2 regions of the Enterobacter cloacae complex sp. 394I7 genome follow, and region 2 is predicted to be linked to the other one. Evidence: predicted binding sites of a transcription regulator. Region 2 holds the regulator's gene; the other holds the start of a gene.

Region 1 (7,967 bases), on a different contig from region 2:
TCAGCGTGACGCCATAGGGCACGCCATACTGCGGCTGAATACCCGCTTCTGTACCGCTGCCTTTAGCATCTTTAGGCTGCTCCATTGGGTTGCCTGGACCGCGTGGAATAAGCTTAGAAACAAACGGCAGGGCCATCGGGTTGGCAATCGCCACCTGACGGTTAGGGTCAACGGAGATCCCACCCCATTCGAACATGCCCAGGTTACCCGGGAAGACCAGCGTGCCCTGCTCAGAAGGTGGCGTGAAGATACCTTCATAGCGCAGCTGATGGAACATCACGCGGCACACCAGCTGGTCAAACATTGTGGCACCCCACATGTCTGCACCGCTGAGATCTTTCTTCGGACGGAAGCTCAGGTCAGAGAACGGCTGTGTTTTGGTGACATAGTCGCCTTTGGCAGCGCCCTGCGGAACGGGTTTTTCGGGTGCCGGGACAACCAGCTTACCGTTGCTGCGATCCAGCACAAAGATGTTGCCCGTTTTCGCGGGTGCATAAATCACCGGAACGGTTTTGCCGTTAACGGTAATGTCAGCCAGCGTTGGCTGGGACGGCATGTCCATATCCCACAGGTCGTGGTGAACAGTCTGGTAGCTCCAGGCCAGTTTACCGGTGGTCGCGTTCAGCGCCACGATAGAGCTGGCATAACGCTCTTGCTCAGGCGTACGGTTACCCCCCCAGATATCTGGCGTGGTGACGCCCATCGGCAGGTAGACCAGGTCCAGCTTCGCGTCATACGCCGCCGGTGCCCAGGAGTTAGGTGAGTTAAAGGTAAAGGTGTGTTCGTCCGATGGGATCGCATTTGGATCTTTCGCGCCCGGGTCGAAGGCCCACAGCAGTTTACCGGTGTTCACGTCAAAACCACGGATAACGCCAGAGGTTTCGCGGGTGGAGAAGTTATCGGTTACCGAGCCGGCAATCACGATAGTTTTATCGGTGATGATCGGCGGTGAGGTTGGCTCATACAGACCCGGCGTGGTGTCCGGCATGTTGGTCTGCAGATTCAGGATACCTTTGTTGGCAAAGGTCTCACACAGCTTACCGGTTTCGGCATTGATCGCGAACAGGCGGCCATCGTTTACCGGCAGCATGATGCGGCGAGGACAGTCGGCAATGACTTCAGGGCTCGCATTATCAGCACGCGCTTCGTGGTAAGAGACGCCACGGCAGGTGATGTGCTGGAACGACGGGTTGGAGTTCAGCTGTGGATCGAAGTGCCATTTCTCTTTACCGGTGGCCGCATCAAGCGCGAACAGACGCTGGTGCGCGGTGCACAGATAAAGCATGTTACCGACTTTAATCGGCGTCACTTCGTTGGTCAGTTCACCTGGATCGTTTGGCATCTTCAGGTCGCCGGTACGGAATACCCAGGCTTCCTTCAGGTTCTTAACGTTGTCCGCGTTGATCTGCTTGAGCGGGGAGTAGCGCTGACCTTCCTGATTACGGCCATAAGCTGGCCAGTCGCCATCCGCGACCTGCGAGATAGCCGCAGCTGGGGTGGATTCGGCATTCAGCGTACCGTTAATCTCCTGCGGGTCGTTAAAACCGGCCCAGGTGAGAATGCCGCCGCTGATCAGCAGGGCAACCACCAGCGCCGCAACGGCACCGCTTGAAGGAACAATCAGGCGACGCCACACGAACGGCAGGATCAGCCAGATACCAAAGAAGACCAGGATGTCACTGCGCGGCGTCAGTGCCCAGAAGTCGAAACCGACTTCCCAGACACCCCAGATCATGGTTGCGAGGAGTAAAGCAGCATAAAGCCATAGCGCGGATTGTTTTCTACGCCACAACAGGACGGTTACGCCAAGCATAACCAGACCCGCAATAGGGTAGTACCAGGAGCCGCCAATTGCGGCCAGCCAGACGCCACCGATTAACAGATACAGGCCGCAGAAGGCGGCGAATAGCGCTGTTAATGTCACCAGTAGACGTGGCTGTTGAGTTTTTATTTCAGCCATAGAAAGTGTACTCGTCAGTTTTGTTAATTATTTGCTAGCAACTAATTATAGGTATTAACAAGTGTGATCGGAATCACAATATTTGCTTTTTATAACTCATGCGCCAGGTGTATCCATTTACTGATATAATGGCTGGCTTGCGTATCGATGCCGGAGTAACATTCATCCGCATTGAGAGATTTTCATTAAAATCATATGGTTAGTAATATGAAACATACTGTTGAAGTGATGATCCCGGAAGCCGAGATCAAAGCGCGTATCGCCGAACTGGGTCGTCAAATCACCGAACATTACAAGGACAGCGGCAGCGAAATGGTGCTGGTCGGTCTTTTACGTGGCTCTTTCATGTTCATGGCAGACCTGTGCCGTGAAGTGCAGGTGTCCCATGAGGTCGATTTTATGACCGCCTCCAGCTACGGCAGCGGCATGTCCACAACCCGTGATGTGAAAATCCTGAAAGATCTGGATGAAGATATTCGTGGCAAAGATGTGTTGATCGTTGAGGACATCATCGACTCCGGCAACACGCTCTCTAAAGTGCGCGAGATCCTGAGCCTGCGTGAGCCAAAATCCCTGGCGATCTGCACCCTGCTGGATAAACCCAGCCGCCGTGAAGTGCAGGTGCCGGTAGAGTTTGTCGGCTTCTCTATCCCTGACGAGTTCGTCGTGGGCTATGGCATTGACTACGCGCAGCGTTACCGCCATCTGCCGTATGTGGGTAAAGTGATCCTGCTCGACGAGTAAGGTTTGTGACGTGCGGTCTGTTGCCCTCTGACGAGGGGACACACAGTAAAAACGGCAACCCGGGTTGCCGTTTTGTTTTTATCTAACAGCTTACAGGCAGCTATTTATGGTTGACGTGCTTAAGCTTCAGGTTAGCTATCCCGGAACGATAGCGCTGCTCCAGCGTTTCACGGTTGGTGGCGGTCACTTCCAGGTTACGAAGCAGACCATCGTGAATACCGTAGGCCCAGCCGTGGATCGAGACTTTTTGCCCGCGTTTCCACGCCGATTGCATGATGGTGGAATGACCAAGGTTATAAACCTGCTCCATCACGTTCAGCTCGCAAAGGGTATCGAGACGACGCTCCTGCGGCATTTCACCCAACAGTGAGCTATGTTTGAACCAGATATCGCGGATATGCAGCAGCCAGTTATCGATTAACCCGAGTTCGGTATTTTCAATCGCGGCCTGCACACCGCCGCAGCCATAGTGGCCACAAATAATGATGTGCTCGACCTCCAGAACGTCAACGGCGTACTGAACAACCGAAAGGCAGTTGAGGTCGGTATGGATCACCAGGTTGGCAACATTACGGTGCACAAACAGTTCGCCAGGCTCGAGACCTGTCAGGCGCTCTGCCGGAACGCGGCTGTCGGAACATCCAATCCAGAGAAAGCGTGGGTTTTGCGCCTGCGCGAGCTTTCCAAAAAATCCGGGGTCTTCCTCCACCAGCATTTTTGACCATAGTGCATTGTTGCTGATGAGTGTATCTATGTCGTTCATGGAGGTTAGCGACCTGTAACCGAGTGATTGCGTTGCGCTAATATAGGGTAACTCGACTTTTAATGAAACCACACAACGTGTGTCAGAACCTAAGGTAAGTTTAATTCATGGCGATTGCACTGGAGCTTGAGCAGCTCAAAAAAACCTATCCAGGCGGCGTTCAGGCGCTGCGTGGGATAGATCTCAAAGTGGAAGCGGGGGATTTCTACGCGCTTCTGGGGCCGAATGGGGCGGGGAAATCCACCACCATTGGCATTATCAGTTCGCTGGTCAATAAAACGTCCGGCCGGGTGAGCGTGTTTGGTTACGACCTGCAAAAAGATGTGGTGAATGCCAAGCGCCAGCTCGGACTGGTACCGCAGGAGTTCAACTTCAACCCGTTCGAGACAGTGCAGCAAATCGTGGTTAATCAGGCGGGTTACTACGGTGTTGAGCGCAAAGAAGCGGTGGAGCGCAGCGAAAAGTACCTCAAACAGCTCGATCTGTGGGAAAAACGCAATGAACGTGCGCGCATGTTGTCTGGCGGGATGAAGCGCCGTCTGATGATTGCCCGTGCGCTGATGCATGAGCCAAAGCTGCTGATCCTTGATGAGCCCACCGCGGGCGTGGATATCGAACTGCGTCGTTCAATGTGGGGCTTCCTGAAGGACCTCAACGACAAAGGCACGACCATTATTTTGACCACGCACTACCTCGAAGAGGCGGAGATGCTGTGTCGCAATATCGGCATCATTCAGAACGGTGAGCTGGTGGAAAACACCTCGATGAAGAGCCTGCTCGCCAAGCTGAAATCCGAAACCTTCATTCTCGACCTGGCGGCGAAAAGCCCGCTGCCGACGCTGGAAGGCTATAACTATCGTCTGGTGGATACCTCAACGCTGGAAGTGGAAGTGCTGCGCGAGCAGGGCATCAACAGTGTGTTCTCACAGCTGAGCGCGCAGGGTGTTCAGGTATTAAGTATGCGTAACAAAGCGAACCGACTGGAAGAGCTGTTTGTCTCTCTGGTGCAGGATAAACAAGGAGACAAGGCATGACGCATCTTTACTGGGTCGCGCTGAAAAGCATCTGGGCGAAAGAGATTAACCGCTTTATGCGTATCTGGGTGCAAACCCTGGTACCGCCGGTGATCACCATGACGCTCTACTTCATCATCTTCGGTAACCTCATCGGTTCCCGCATTGGTGAAATGCACGGCTTTACCTATATGCAGTTTATTGTGCCGGGCCTGATCATGATGGCGGTGATCACCAACGCCTATGCTAACGTGGCATCATCATTCTTTAGCGCCAAGTTCCAGCGTAACATTGAAGAGCTGCTGGTCGCGCCGGTACCAACGCATGTGATCATTGCGGGTTATGTGGGCGGCGGCGTGGCGCGCGGTCTCTGCGTGGGGATTCTGGTGACGGCGATCTCCCTGTTCTTTGTGCCGTTCCAGGTGCATTCATGGCTGTTCGTGGCGCTCACGTTACTGTTGACGGCAATCTTGTTCTCGCTGGCCGGTCTGCTGAACGCGGTGTTTGCTAAAACGTTTGATGATATCAGCCTGATCCCGACCTTTGTGCTGACGCCACTGACCTATCTTGGCGGGGTGTTCTACTCCCTGACGCTGCTGCCGCCGTTCTGGCAGGCGCTGTCACACCTGAACCCGATTGTTTATATGATCAGCGGCTTCCGCTTTGGTTTCCTCGGCATTACGGATGTGCCACTGATTACCACGGTTGCGGTGCTGGTGGTGTTTATTATCGCCTTCTACCTGCTGTGCTGGTCTCTGATTCAGCGTGGACGCGGTCTGCGCAGCTAATCTCCCGCCCGGCGACATTCTGTTTGCCGGGCGCTTTTCTTTGATTGTTATCACCGTACGCTAACCTTCACTCCGCTAAACTACTTACCTGCTAAGGAGAGAGTGATGCTGGGATGGGTGATCGCCTGCCATGATGAACAGGCGCAGGATATGCTGGATAAACTGGAGGCCAGATTTGGTCCGCTGGCGCAATGCCGTGCGGTTAACTACTGGCGCGGATTGAGCACCAACATGCTCAGCCGAATGATGTGCGATGCCCTGCATGAAACCGACACCGGTGACGGCGTCATCTTCCTGACCGATAAATCCGGCGCGGCACCTTATCGCTCTGCGGCATTGTTGAGCCACAAGCACGACAACTGTGAAGTGATATCAGGCATTAACTCTTTGCTGCTGGAATCCATGTATCCCTTCCGGGAAACCTTAAGCAGCGCTGAATTCCGTCATGCAATCGTCGACAAAAAAGTGGCCGGCGTCAGCAGCCTGTGGCATCAGCAGCAAAAAAATCCTCCCTTTGTCTTGCTCCATGATTTGTATAAGAATTAAACATTGGTATTGATGCTGCTTTTGTTACAATGGTGGCTGATTTTCCGTGTCGATTAATATTCCATGTTCATGCGCGTTGTGTTCCTTCTGTTGCTGCTGGTTTCCGGCGGCGCATCTGCCAGCCTGATCGCTCAGCAAGGGCTTCCCGCCCGATATATGCAAACCACCGAAGATGCGGCTATCTGGGCGCAAGTAGGTAACAATGTGGTCAATGTCGGCAATATCCGTGCCGGGCAAATCCTGGCCGTTGTCCCCACATCCGCTGATTACTACGAGTTTCGTTTTGGCTTCGGCACGGGCTTTATTGATAAAGAGCACCTGGAAGACGTGCAGGGCAAACAGCGCGTGGAAGACAGCCTTGGCGATTTGAATAAACCGCTGAGTAACCAGAACCTGATAACCTGGAAAGACACGCCTGTCTTTAACGCTCCCAGCAGCGGAAGCGCCCCATTCGGCACGATGAGTGCTAACCTTCGCTACCCCATTCTGAATAAACTTAAAGACCGTCTGAACCAGACCTGGTATCAGATCCGCATCGGCAATCGTCTGGCGTGGATCAGCAGCCTGGATGCGCAGGAAGATAACGGCATCCCGGTCCTGACCTATCACCATATCCTGCGTGATGAGGAGAACACCCGTTTCCGGCATACCTCCACGACCACCAGCGTGCGTGCGTTCAGCAACCAGATGACCTGGCTTCGCGATCAGGGCTATACCACGCTGACGATGGCTCAGCTTGAAGGGTATGTGCGTAACAAAATGAACCTGCCGGCGAAGTCTGTGGTGATCACCTTTGATGACGGGCTGAAGTCGGTGAGCCGCTATGCGTATCCCGTCCTCAAAGCGTATGGATTCAAGGCGACGGCGTTTATCATCTCGTCGCGTATAAAACGTCATCCGCAGAAGTGGGCGCCGAAATACCTGCAGTTTATGAGTGTCTCTGAGCTTGAGCAGATCCAGGATGTGTTTGATATCCAGTCCCATACCCACTTCTTGCATCGGGTGGACGGCAATAAACACCCGATCTTACTGAGCCGTAGCCATCACGTGATTTTGTTCGATTTCGCGCGTTCACGCCGGGCGCTGGCGCAATTTAACCCGCACGTGCTCTATCTCTCTTATCCGTTTGGCGCCTATGATGACAAAGCGGTAAAAGCAGCGAATGACGCAGGGTTCCACCTGGCGGTGACAACGGTAAAAGGCAAAGTGAAGCCCGGGGACAATCCGTTCCTGCTTAAGCGACTGTATATTTTAAGGACGGATTCGCTGGAGACGATGTCGCGGCTTATCAGTAATCAGCCGCAGGGATGAGGTGAGAGAAGGCTGTGAACGGTTCACAGCCTTCAGGATATCAGGCAACCTGGACCGGAATGGCTTTCGCGGTGCGTTTCATTTCGTTGTCGCCTTCGAAGTACGCCACTTTTGGCTGCCAGCGACGGGCTTCTTCGTCAGACATCATCACGAAGCTGGCGATGATAACGATATCACCGACGTCAGCACAGTGAGCGGCAGCGCCATTCACGGAGATAATTCTGGAGCCGCGTTCCGCCGCGATCGCATAGGTAGAGAAGCGCTTACCGTTATTCACGTTCCAGATATCAATGGCTTCGTTTTCAAGGATGCCCGCTGCATCAAGAAAATCCTGATCAATGGCGCAGGAGCCTTCATAGTGCAGGTCGGCCTGAGTGACTTTCACACGGTGAAGCTTACCTTGCAGCATTTTGCGAATCATTACGTTTACCTTTAATCATCATGCGTTAACCCCCGCGAACGAGGGGAGGTAGAGAGTTATGCCAGCTCAACCACTTTATTGTCGATAAGGCGTGCCTGACCGAGCCATGCAGCCACCAGAAGCACCGCGCGCTTGCTGGTATCGGTCAGCTCAAGCAGCGTATCGGCATCACGGATTTGGATATCGTCAGCGCGGAAGCCTTTGTCGTTCAGCGCCTGTTCGGCGAGGGCAACGATCTCTTCTGCACTCAGCTCTTTAGCCACAAGCTGTTCCGCCATGGTATTCATGACCTTGCTCAATCCCGGCGCGATTTTACGCTCATCCGCGGTAAGGTACCCGTTACGGGAACTGAGCGCCAGACCGTCTTTGGCACGCACAATCGGCACGCCCACGATCTCAATATCATAACCCATGTCGGCGA
Region 2 (7,967 bases):
TCAAACTGGCGCGCTACTATGCCTCCACGCGCCACAGCCCGTACAAAACCAAAATCATTGCTTTCCACAACGCCTTCCACGGTCGCTCGCTGTTTACCGTTTCCGTCGGCGGACAGCCAAAGTATTCCGACGGTTTTGGACCAAAACCGGCCGATATTATCCATGTGCCGTTTAACGATCTGCATGCGGTAAAAGCGGTAATGGATGATCACACCTGTGCGGTGGTGGTGGAGCCGATCCAGGGAGAGGGCGGCGTAACGGCTGCCACGCCTGAGTTCCTGAAAGGGCTGCGCGACCTGTGCGATGAGCATCAGGCGCTGCTGGTATTTGATGAAGTGCAGTGCGGGATGGGCCGTACCGGCTCCCTGTTTGCCTACATGCATTACGGCGTGACGCCGGATATTCTGACCAGCGCCAAAGCGCTCGGCGGCGGCTTCCCGGTCAGTGCGGTATTAACGACGCAGGAGATTGCCTCCGCGTTCCACGTGGGTTCCCACGGTTCCACATACGGCGGTAACCCGCTGGCGAGTGCCGTCGCGGGTGCCGCGTTCGACATTATCAACACCCCTGAGGTTCTGAGCGGCGTCAACGCGAAGCGTGAGCTTTTCGTGACGCATTTGCAGCAGATTGATGACCAGTATGACGTCTTCAGCGAGATCCGCGGGATGGGGTTACTGATCGGCGCGGAGTTGAAGCCACAGTACAAAGGCCGCGCGCGCGATTTCCTGCACGCCGCCGCCCATGAAGGGGTGATGGTGCTCAATGCCGGGCCGGACGTGATGCGCTTTGCGCCGTCGCTGGTGGTCGAAAATCAGGACATTGAAGACGGGTTAAACCGTTTTGCCGCGGCGGTCGCGAAGATCGTAAACGCTTAAGACTCCGTTCGCGTTAAGCGACGGGTTAACCATATCCCGTGGTGAGGGCGCTGACGCCATGCTACCGACGAAATGGTGTGCATGGTGTTCAGATGCCCGAGAACGCGCTGCAGATGCTGCTCCAGGGTGCTCATTGGCCCGTGGGTGAGCGTCTCTGGCGCCTCCAGAATGTTCGAATCCCCTGACTCGCCAGGCGCGTCATACTCGAGTCGCTGCTGACACCGCTGCAGGGCAATCTCACACGACTGCAGGTAGCGCTGCGCCAGATCGGGCGTCAGCATCGTATGTTCCCGCGCCAGCGTGGTCATGGCGTTGATATGCTCAACGATAAACTGGCTGTGCGTCACCCAGAGCTTCATGTCCGCCAGATAGTGCGAGTTAAAGCCGGGCTCCTGCATGGCCTGATTCAGCGAGTTAAACAGGGCGTTATGCGCCTGGTTGACCTTCATCCGCTGATACGCCAGCGGAGAGGGCTGCGGGTCGTCACTCAAGATCAGGCGAATGGCCTGCTGGTCGGCCTCCAGCGCATCATGGGCGTTCTGTCTGAGCAGCCCGCTTTGCCACTGAGGCCACAGCCAGACCATGCCGCCAAAGGCAATCAGGCAGCCGATCAGGGTATCGACCAGCCTGGCGATAATAAACTGCTCGCCGTTGAGCGTGAGCAACTGCAGGGTATACACCGCCGTTACCGTAAAGCCCACCATCGCCCAGCCGTAGTTTTTGCGGATGATCAGGTAGCTCACCATCGTGATCACCAGCATCCCTGCCAGCGTATAGCCTTCCGGCACGTGAAAGTGCAGCGTAACGCCCGCAATGATCAGCCCCGCCATCGTTCCGCCTGCCCGGTGCAGAATGCGCACCCGCGTCGCGCCATAGCCGTTCTGGGTGACAAAGAGGATGGTCATTAAAATCCAGTACGGTTTGGGCAGATGCAGCGCCATGCCCATCAGGCTGGCAATGCTTAGCATCACGCTAATTCGCGCGGCGTTGCGCAGGGCAGATGATTTAAGGGAGAGGTAGCTTCTGAGCGCCGGCAGCAGCGGCAGGCGTTTTTGTTTGTCGGCCATCAGGTCGCGCGGATAAAGCGGACGCTGGGTTCGTAACACGCGGGCGATACGGCTGAAGTGCCAGGCGGCAAACTGACCCACCGGGTTGTCTTCATGCTGACGGGCAATCTTCTCCAGCGCGCCGAGCTGTTTGTCCATGTTAAAGCGCGTGGGGTAGCGGTGATACAGAATATCGTCAGCCAGCACCCGAAGGCGCGCGGAGACGGTTTGCGCGTTCCAGCGGATCACCGCTTCGGCATGGCTGCGCTCGACCAGTTTTTGCACCTCCTGCGGCTGGTGCAGGCTCACGGAGATATGCTCCTGTAAGTCCAGCCCCACCTGGAAGACGCGCAGCAGCCGCTTATATTCGTGGTTCTTATTGGCGGCGAGCATATGCAGCTGTTGATAACACTGGCTTATCAGGTCCACCACCTTTTGCTGACGCGTCAGCAGCGGCGGCAGTGATTTTTCTGGATCGGTATGCTGGGTGAGCAAGGTGTATTTGGCTTCACAGTAATCCGCCAGCTGCACGTAGAGCAGGCTCAGGGATTCCCGCAGCGGCTGTTCCCGCCACAGCCAGAACCAAAACCAGTTAAACAGCCCGTACCACAGCGTACCGAGGGCGTAGATCAGCAGCGGCTCCCACACCGGCATGTTGCCCGCAAGGCTCAGCGTGAAGATGGCGGCAATCAGCGACGCGGGAAGCAAACGTGCGTGCAGTGAGCTGATCTCAGCGGTTACGCCCAGGGTCATCGCCAGGACGGTGAGGATCAGCGGCAGCGGGATATCGCGGGCCAGCAAAAGCTGTACGGCGAGGCTACAACCCGCAAACAGCGAGCCGCCCACGATCAGCCGTTTGAAAAAGCGCTTATGCGGTGTATCCAGACCGGCAATGTTGCAGCAGGCGGGAACGAGAGAGAAGAGCAGACCTTGCTGAAGATGGCCCAGAATCAGGCCCACGGCCACAGGAAGGCACAACACCAGCGTTTGCCGCAGTGCGTAGTTAACTTCCGGGTGATAAATCAGCCTGCGCCACATGGGGAATAGAGACAAAAACGGCGTGACACCTTGCGATGGCACGCCGTTTGAGCGGAATTAACGCGTTCCGTAAACCACGATGGTTTTACCGTGTGCGGAGATCAGGTTCTGATCTTCCAGCATTTTCAGAATACGGCCCACTGTTTCACGGGAGCAACCGACAATCTGACCGATTTCCTGACGGGTAATTTTAATTTGCATGCCATCAGGGTGAGTCATCGCATCGGGTTGTTTCGCCAGATTCAGCAGGGTCTGAGCGATACGGCCGGTCACGTCCAGGAAGGCGAGGTTACCCACTTTCTCAGATGTCACCTGCAGACGGCGCGCCATCTGCGAAGAAAGACGCATCAGGATGTCAGGGTTAACTTGAATCAACTGACGGAATTTCTTGTAGGAAATTTCAGCCACTTCACATGCTGTCTTTGCACGAACCCAGGCGCTACGTTCCTGGCCTTCTTCAAACAGGCCCAGTTCACCGATGAAATCGCCCTGGTTCAGATAAGAAAGGATCATCTCTTTCCCTTCTTCATCTTTGATCAGCACTGCCACCGAGCCTTTGACGATGTAATACAACGTTTCCGCTTTTTCACCCTGGTGAATCAGCGTGCTCTTCGATGGGTACTTATGAATGTGGCAATGAGACAAGAACCATTCGAGAGTCGGGTCTGTTTGCGGTTTGCCAAGCACCATGCGCTGTTATCCTCTGTTATAAGCTGTCACCAGAGTCATAAGATGCATCCGGACTCTGGGGTTGCAATCGAATTCTTACCCATACCCTGGGAAGTCGGCTATCGTAACGTTTCGCAGCCAGTAAAGTTTGATGTCCTCTGCATACATGTGTAACGTCAATGTATTACTGTAGCATCCTGAGTGTTTTAGCATAGCTTTCGCCGCGTGTCTCCTGGTGTCTCGCTTCAGCATGACGCAGGTCGCCTTCCATTGCGAGAAATGTAACGCACGCGTAATCTGTCACCAAAAATGCAACGTTGGAGTGAGTGAATATGCAAGCGCGTGTGAAATGGGTTGAAGGTTTAACGTTCCTGGGCGAGTCCGCTTCAGGACACCAGATTTTGATGGATGGTAACTCCGGCGATAAAGCACCAAGCCCAATGGAAATGGTGCTGATGGCAGCAGGTGGATGCAGCGCAATTGATGTGGTGTCGATCCTGCAAAAAGGCCGGCACGATGTGACCGACTGCGAAGTAAAACTCACCTCAGAACGCCGCGAAGAGGCACCACGCCTGTTCACCCACATTAACCTGCATTTCATCGTCAGCGGGAAAGAACTGAAAGACGCGGCGGTCTCACGCGCGGTCGATCTTTCAGCGGAGAAATACTGCTCGGTCGCGTTAATGCTCGAGAAAGCGGTAAAAATTACGCATTCGTATGAAGTGATCGACGCCTGATATTGGGGGGCATCGTTCACCCCGATGCCCTCACCGAAGCCCTCTCCCACGCGGAGAGGGAAATCATCAGGCGATTTTCTTCCCTTCTATCAACCGCTGCACCAGCGGCATCATAATTAATTCCATTGCCAGCCCCATTTTTCCGCCCGGAACCACTAACGTATTCATGTGCGAAATAAATGAGCCCTGCAGCATCGCCAGCAGCCAGGGGTAATCAATGCCGTCGAGATTGCGGAAATGGATAACCACAAAGCTCTCATCCAGCGACGGGATACTTTTGGCGGCGAACGGGTTAGAGGTGTCCACTGTCGGTACGCGCTGGAAGTTGATATGCGTGCGGGAGAACTGCGGCGTCAGGTAAGTAATGTAGTCTTCCATGGAGCGCACGACGGAATCCATCACCGCCTCGCGTGAATGGCCGCGCTCGCTGATGTCACGCGTCAGCTTCTGGATCCACTCAAGGTTCACGATGGGCACCACGCCAACCAGCAGATCCACGTGACGCGCCACGTCATGCTGCGGCGTCACCACGCCACCGTGCAACCCTTCGTAAAACAGGACGTCGGTCGGTTCCGGCAGCGGTTGCCAGGGGGTAAAGGTGCCGGGCACCTGGTTCCAGGGAACGGCTTCATCGTAGGTGTGCAGATATTTGCGTGACTGCCCCTTGCCGCTCTGGCCGTACTCCTGAAAGGTTTGCTCCAGCAGGCCGAAGTCATTGGCCTCCGGGCCGAAGTAGCTGATGTGTTTACCCAGATCGCGCGCCTTGCGGATAGCCATATCCATCTCCGGGCGCGTGTAGCGGTGAAAGCTATCGCCTTCGACCTCCGCCGCACGGAGATTCAGTTGGGCGAAAATCTTACGAAAAGCGAGGCTGGTCGTGGTGGTTCCCGCACCACTCGAACCCGTAACGGCAATAACCGGATGTCTGGCAGACATAGCAACTCCCTGACTGGAAAGGTTTAAAGATCAGCCATGAAACGCGTTGCGGGGCATGATATTGACCGTCTCATGCAGTTCAGACCATACCAGCACCACGTCGCCGCTTTTGAGCTGGCGCTTCACATCGTTGACCTTTTGCTCAAGCGAACGTTCATGTTCACCATAATCGGTACCTTCGCGCAAGACAAAGCTTTCAATCAGATTATCGAGCGTTTCGGGGGAGAGGTCCTGCCACGGAATAATCATTTTGCACCGTCCAGATAAGGGGTAAGCCAGTCAGGAATACGCGACTCCAGCCACATTTTCGGGCGACGCAACGTTCCACCGATGAACCCCACGTGACCACCATGCTCTGTCAGCTGGTAGTGAACGTTGGCAGGCAAAAATTCCTGCGCGGGGATAGAGTGATGATCCATAAACGGGTCATCTTTGGCATGAATGATAAGCGTCGGTTGCGTGATCTTACTGAGCAGCGGCATGGCGCTGCACTGACGATAGTAGTCAATCGCATCGGCAAAACCGTGAATTTTGGCGGTGATCAGATCGTCGAATTCGCGGATGCGACGGACCTTTTTCAACTGACGCAGGCTCACGGGCAGCGTATCCGGATAGGCCTTCAACTTGCGCGCCGCGTTGGCTTTCAGCAGGTTGAGCAGGTAACGCTGATAGACCCGGGAAAAGCCTTTCTCCATATGGTAGCTGCACTGCTCCAGCATAAAGGGCGCGGAGACAATGACGGCCGCATCCAGCGGCACGGTGTCGGCCTCTTTTGCCAGCAGGCAGGCCAGCATATTGCCGCCCAGCGAGTAGCCCACGGCCGCTGTCGGGACGGTACCAAAGTTTTCCCGTAACCAGTGTAAAAACCAGGTGCCGTCTTCGGTTTCACCCGAGTGATAGATGCGCTTCTGGCGATTCGGTTCGCCGCTACAGCCGCGAAAGTGCATCACCACGCCGAGCCAGCCCCGCGCTTTGGCTGCCTGGATGAGCCCGTGTGCATAGGGGCTGTGCAGACTGCCTTCCAGACCGTGAAAGACCACCAGACGCGGCTTGTGGCGCGCCTGTTCTGGCTCTTCGCTCCATGCCAGGTCCAGAAAGTCACCGTCCGGTAAGTCCAGCCGTTGCCAGTGCGGCGTGAACTGAACCTTACGGCGGATGAGTCGCGGCAGCATGGTCTGCAGATGGCAATTGGCCACGCCGCGCATGGGCACGAACTCGGTGCTGTCTTCGGCGATGATGTCGAAGTCTGATGGAATGATTTGGCTCATAACGGCGATGCTAATTCTTGTCAGTTATTTTCTGTTCTTTCCGAATTGTACCCCGTTTAGCCTGGTTTTCCGAAACATGAACTGATCTCGATCACAAATATTTACCTTGATTATTACTCTCAGGCTAATGATTCCGCCCTGCGCTTAATTGATGACTTCCTCGCCACAGCGCACACTTTACTCAACGTTAAGCAAATCAGAATGATGTGCTGAATCAGGAGGTTAATAATGTTATCTGGGCAAACACCCACCCGGCAATGGAACACACGACGCACCGAGAAAGCGCGTCGTCTGGCCTCCGTACCGGTGCAGGGCAAGGTACTGCCAACCGGCGATCTTGTCGCCATGCTGGAAAAACTGATCGCGCCTGGCGACAAAGTCGTTCTGGAAGGTAATAACCAGAAGCAGGCCGATTTCCTTTCACGCTCGCTGGCTGAAGTGAACCCGCAAATCGTGCATGACCTGCACATGATTATGCCAAGCGTGGGCCGTAGCGAGCATCTGGATATCTTTGAGAAAGGTATCGCCCGCAAGCTGGACTTCTCCTTCTCCGGTACCCAGAGCCTGCGCATCTCGCAGCTGCTGGAAGATGGTCAGCTCGAAATTGGCGCTATCCATACCTACATAGAACTCTATTCACGTCTGTACGTGGATCTCTCGCCAAACGTGGCGCTGATTGCCGGCTTTAAAGCGGACCGAAAAGGTAATCTTTATACCGGCGCAAGCACTGAAGATACCCCCGCGCTGGTGGAAGCGGCCGCGTTCCATGACGGCATTGTCATCGCACAGGTGAATGAGCTGGTGGACGACGAATGCGACCTGCCGCGCGTGGATATTCCCGGCTCCTGGATTGACTTCGTGGTGGTGGCCGACAAACCGTTCTTTATCGAACCGCTGTTTACCCGCGACCCGCGTCTCATCAAACAGGAACATATCCTGATGGCGATGATGGCCATTAAAGGCATTTATGCGGAACATCAGGTGCAATCCCTGAACCACGGGATTGGTTTTAATACCGCGGCGATTGAACTGCTGCTGCCGACCTACGGTGAACAGCTCGGCCTGAAAGGCAAAATCTGTAAACACTGGACCCTTAACCCGCACCCAACCCTGATCCCGGCGATTGAAAGCGGCTGGGTGGAAAGCGTGCACTGCTTCGGCGGCGAACTGGGGATGGAAGAGTACATTCGTGCACGTCCGGATATCTTCTTTACCGGTGCCGACGGCTCTATGCGTTCCAACCGCGCCTTCTGTCAGCTGGCAGGCCAGTACGCCGTTGATATGTTCATCGGCTCAACCCTGCAGGTCGACGGGTATGCCAACTCCTCAACCGTGACCCGTGGTCGTCTCTCTGGTTTCGGCGGTGCGCCAAACATGGGCCATGACCCGCATGGTCGT

Evidence for each region. The regulator CRP, encoded in region 2, controls carbon source genes, mostly activating them, when cyclic AMP is high. The targets are predictions, from matches to a motif close to ATGTGANNNNNNTCACAT.
Region 1: the regulator CRP is predicted to act here: its motif matches at 2,022-2,039, upstream of hpt (hypoxanthine phosphoribosyltransferase).

Annotation. Positions count from the first base shown of each region.
Region 1 covers NZ_JBXWCR010000003.1:65,402-73,368, reverse strand. The annotation lists gene AC2FAP_RS13795 (glucose/quinate/shikimate family membrane-bound PQQ-dependent dehydrogenase) at 1-1,960, opposite strand, end outside; gene hpt (hypoxanthine phosphoribosyltransferase) at 2,168-2,704, shown strand; gene can (carbonate dehydratase) at 2,805-3,467, opposite strand; gene AC2FAP_RS13780 (ABC transporter ATP-binding protein) at 3,575-4,501, shown strand; gene AC2FAP_RS13775 (ABC transporter permease) at 4,498-5,268, shown strand; gene AC2FAP_RS13770 (PTS sugar transporter subunit IIA) at 5,374-5,814, shown strand; gene AC2FAP_RS13765 (polysaccharide deacetylase family protein) at 5,878-7,125, shown strand; gene panD (aspartate 1-decarboxylase) at 7,166-7,546, opposite strand; gene panC (pantoate--beta-alanine ligase) at 7,603-7,967, opposite strand, start outside.
Region 2 covers NZ_JBXWCR010000006.1:19,062-27,028, reverse strand. The annotation lists gene argD (bifunctional acetylornithine/succinyldiaminopimelate transaminase) at 1-875, shown strand, start outside; gene AC2FAP_RS18555 (YccS/YhfK family putative transporter) at 872-2,959, opposite strand; gene crp (cAMP-activated global transcriptional regulator CRP) at 3,017-3,649, opposite strand; gene AC2FAP_RS18545 (OsmC family protein) at 3,961-4,365, shown strand; gene AC2FAP_RS18540 (phosphoribulokinase) at 4,432-5,301, opposite strand; gene AC2FAP_RS18535 (YheU family protein) at 5,332-5,550, opposite strand; gene AC2FAP_RS18530 (hydrolase) at 5,547-6,569, opposite strand; gene mdcA (malonate decarboxylase subunit alpha) at 6,798-7,967, shown strand, end outside.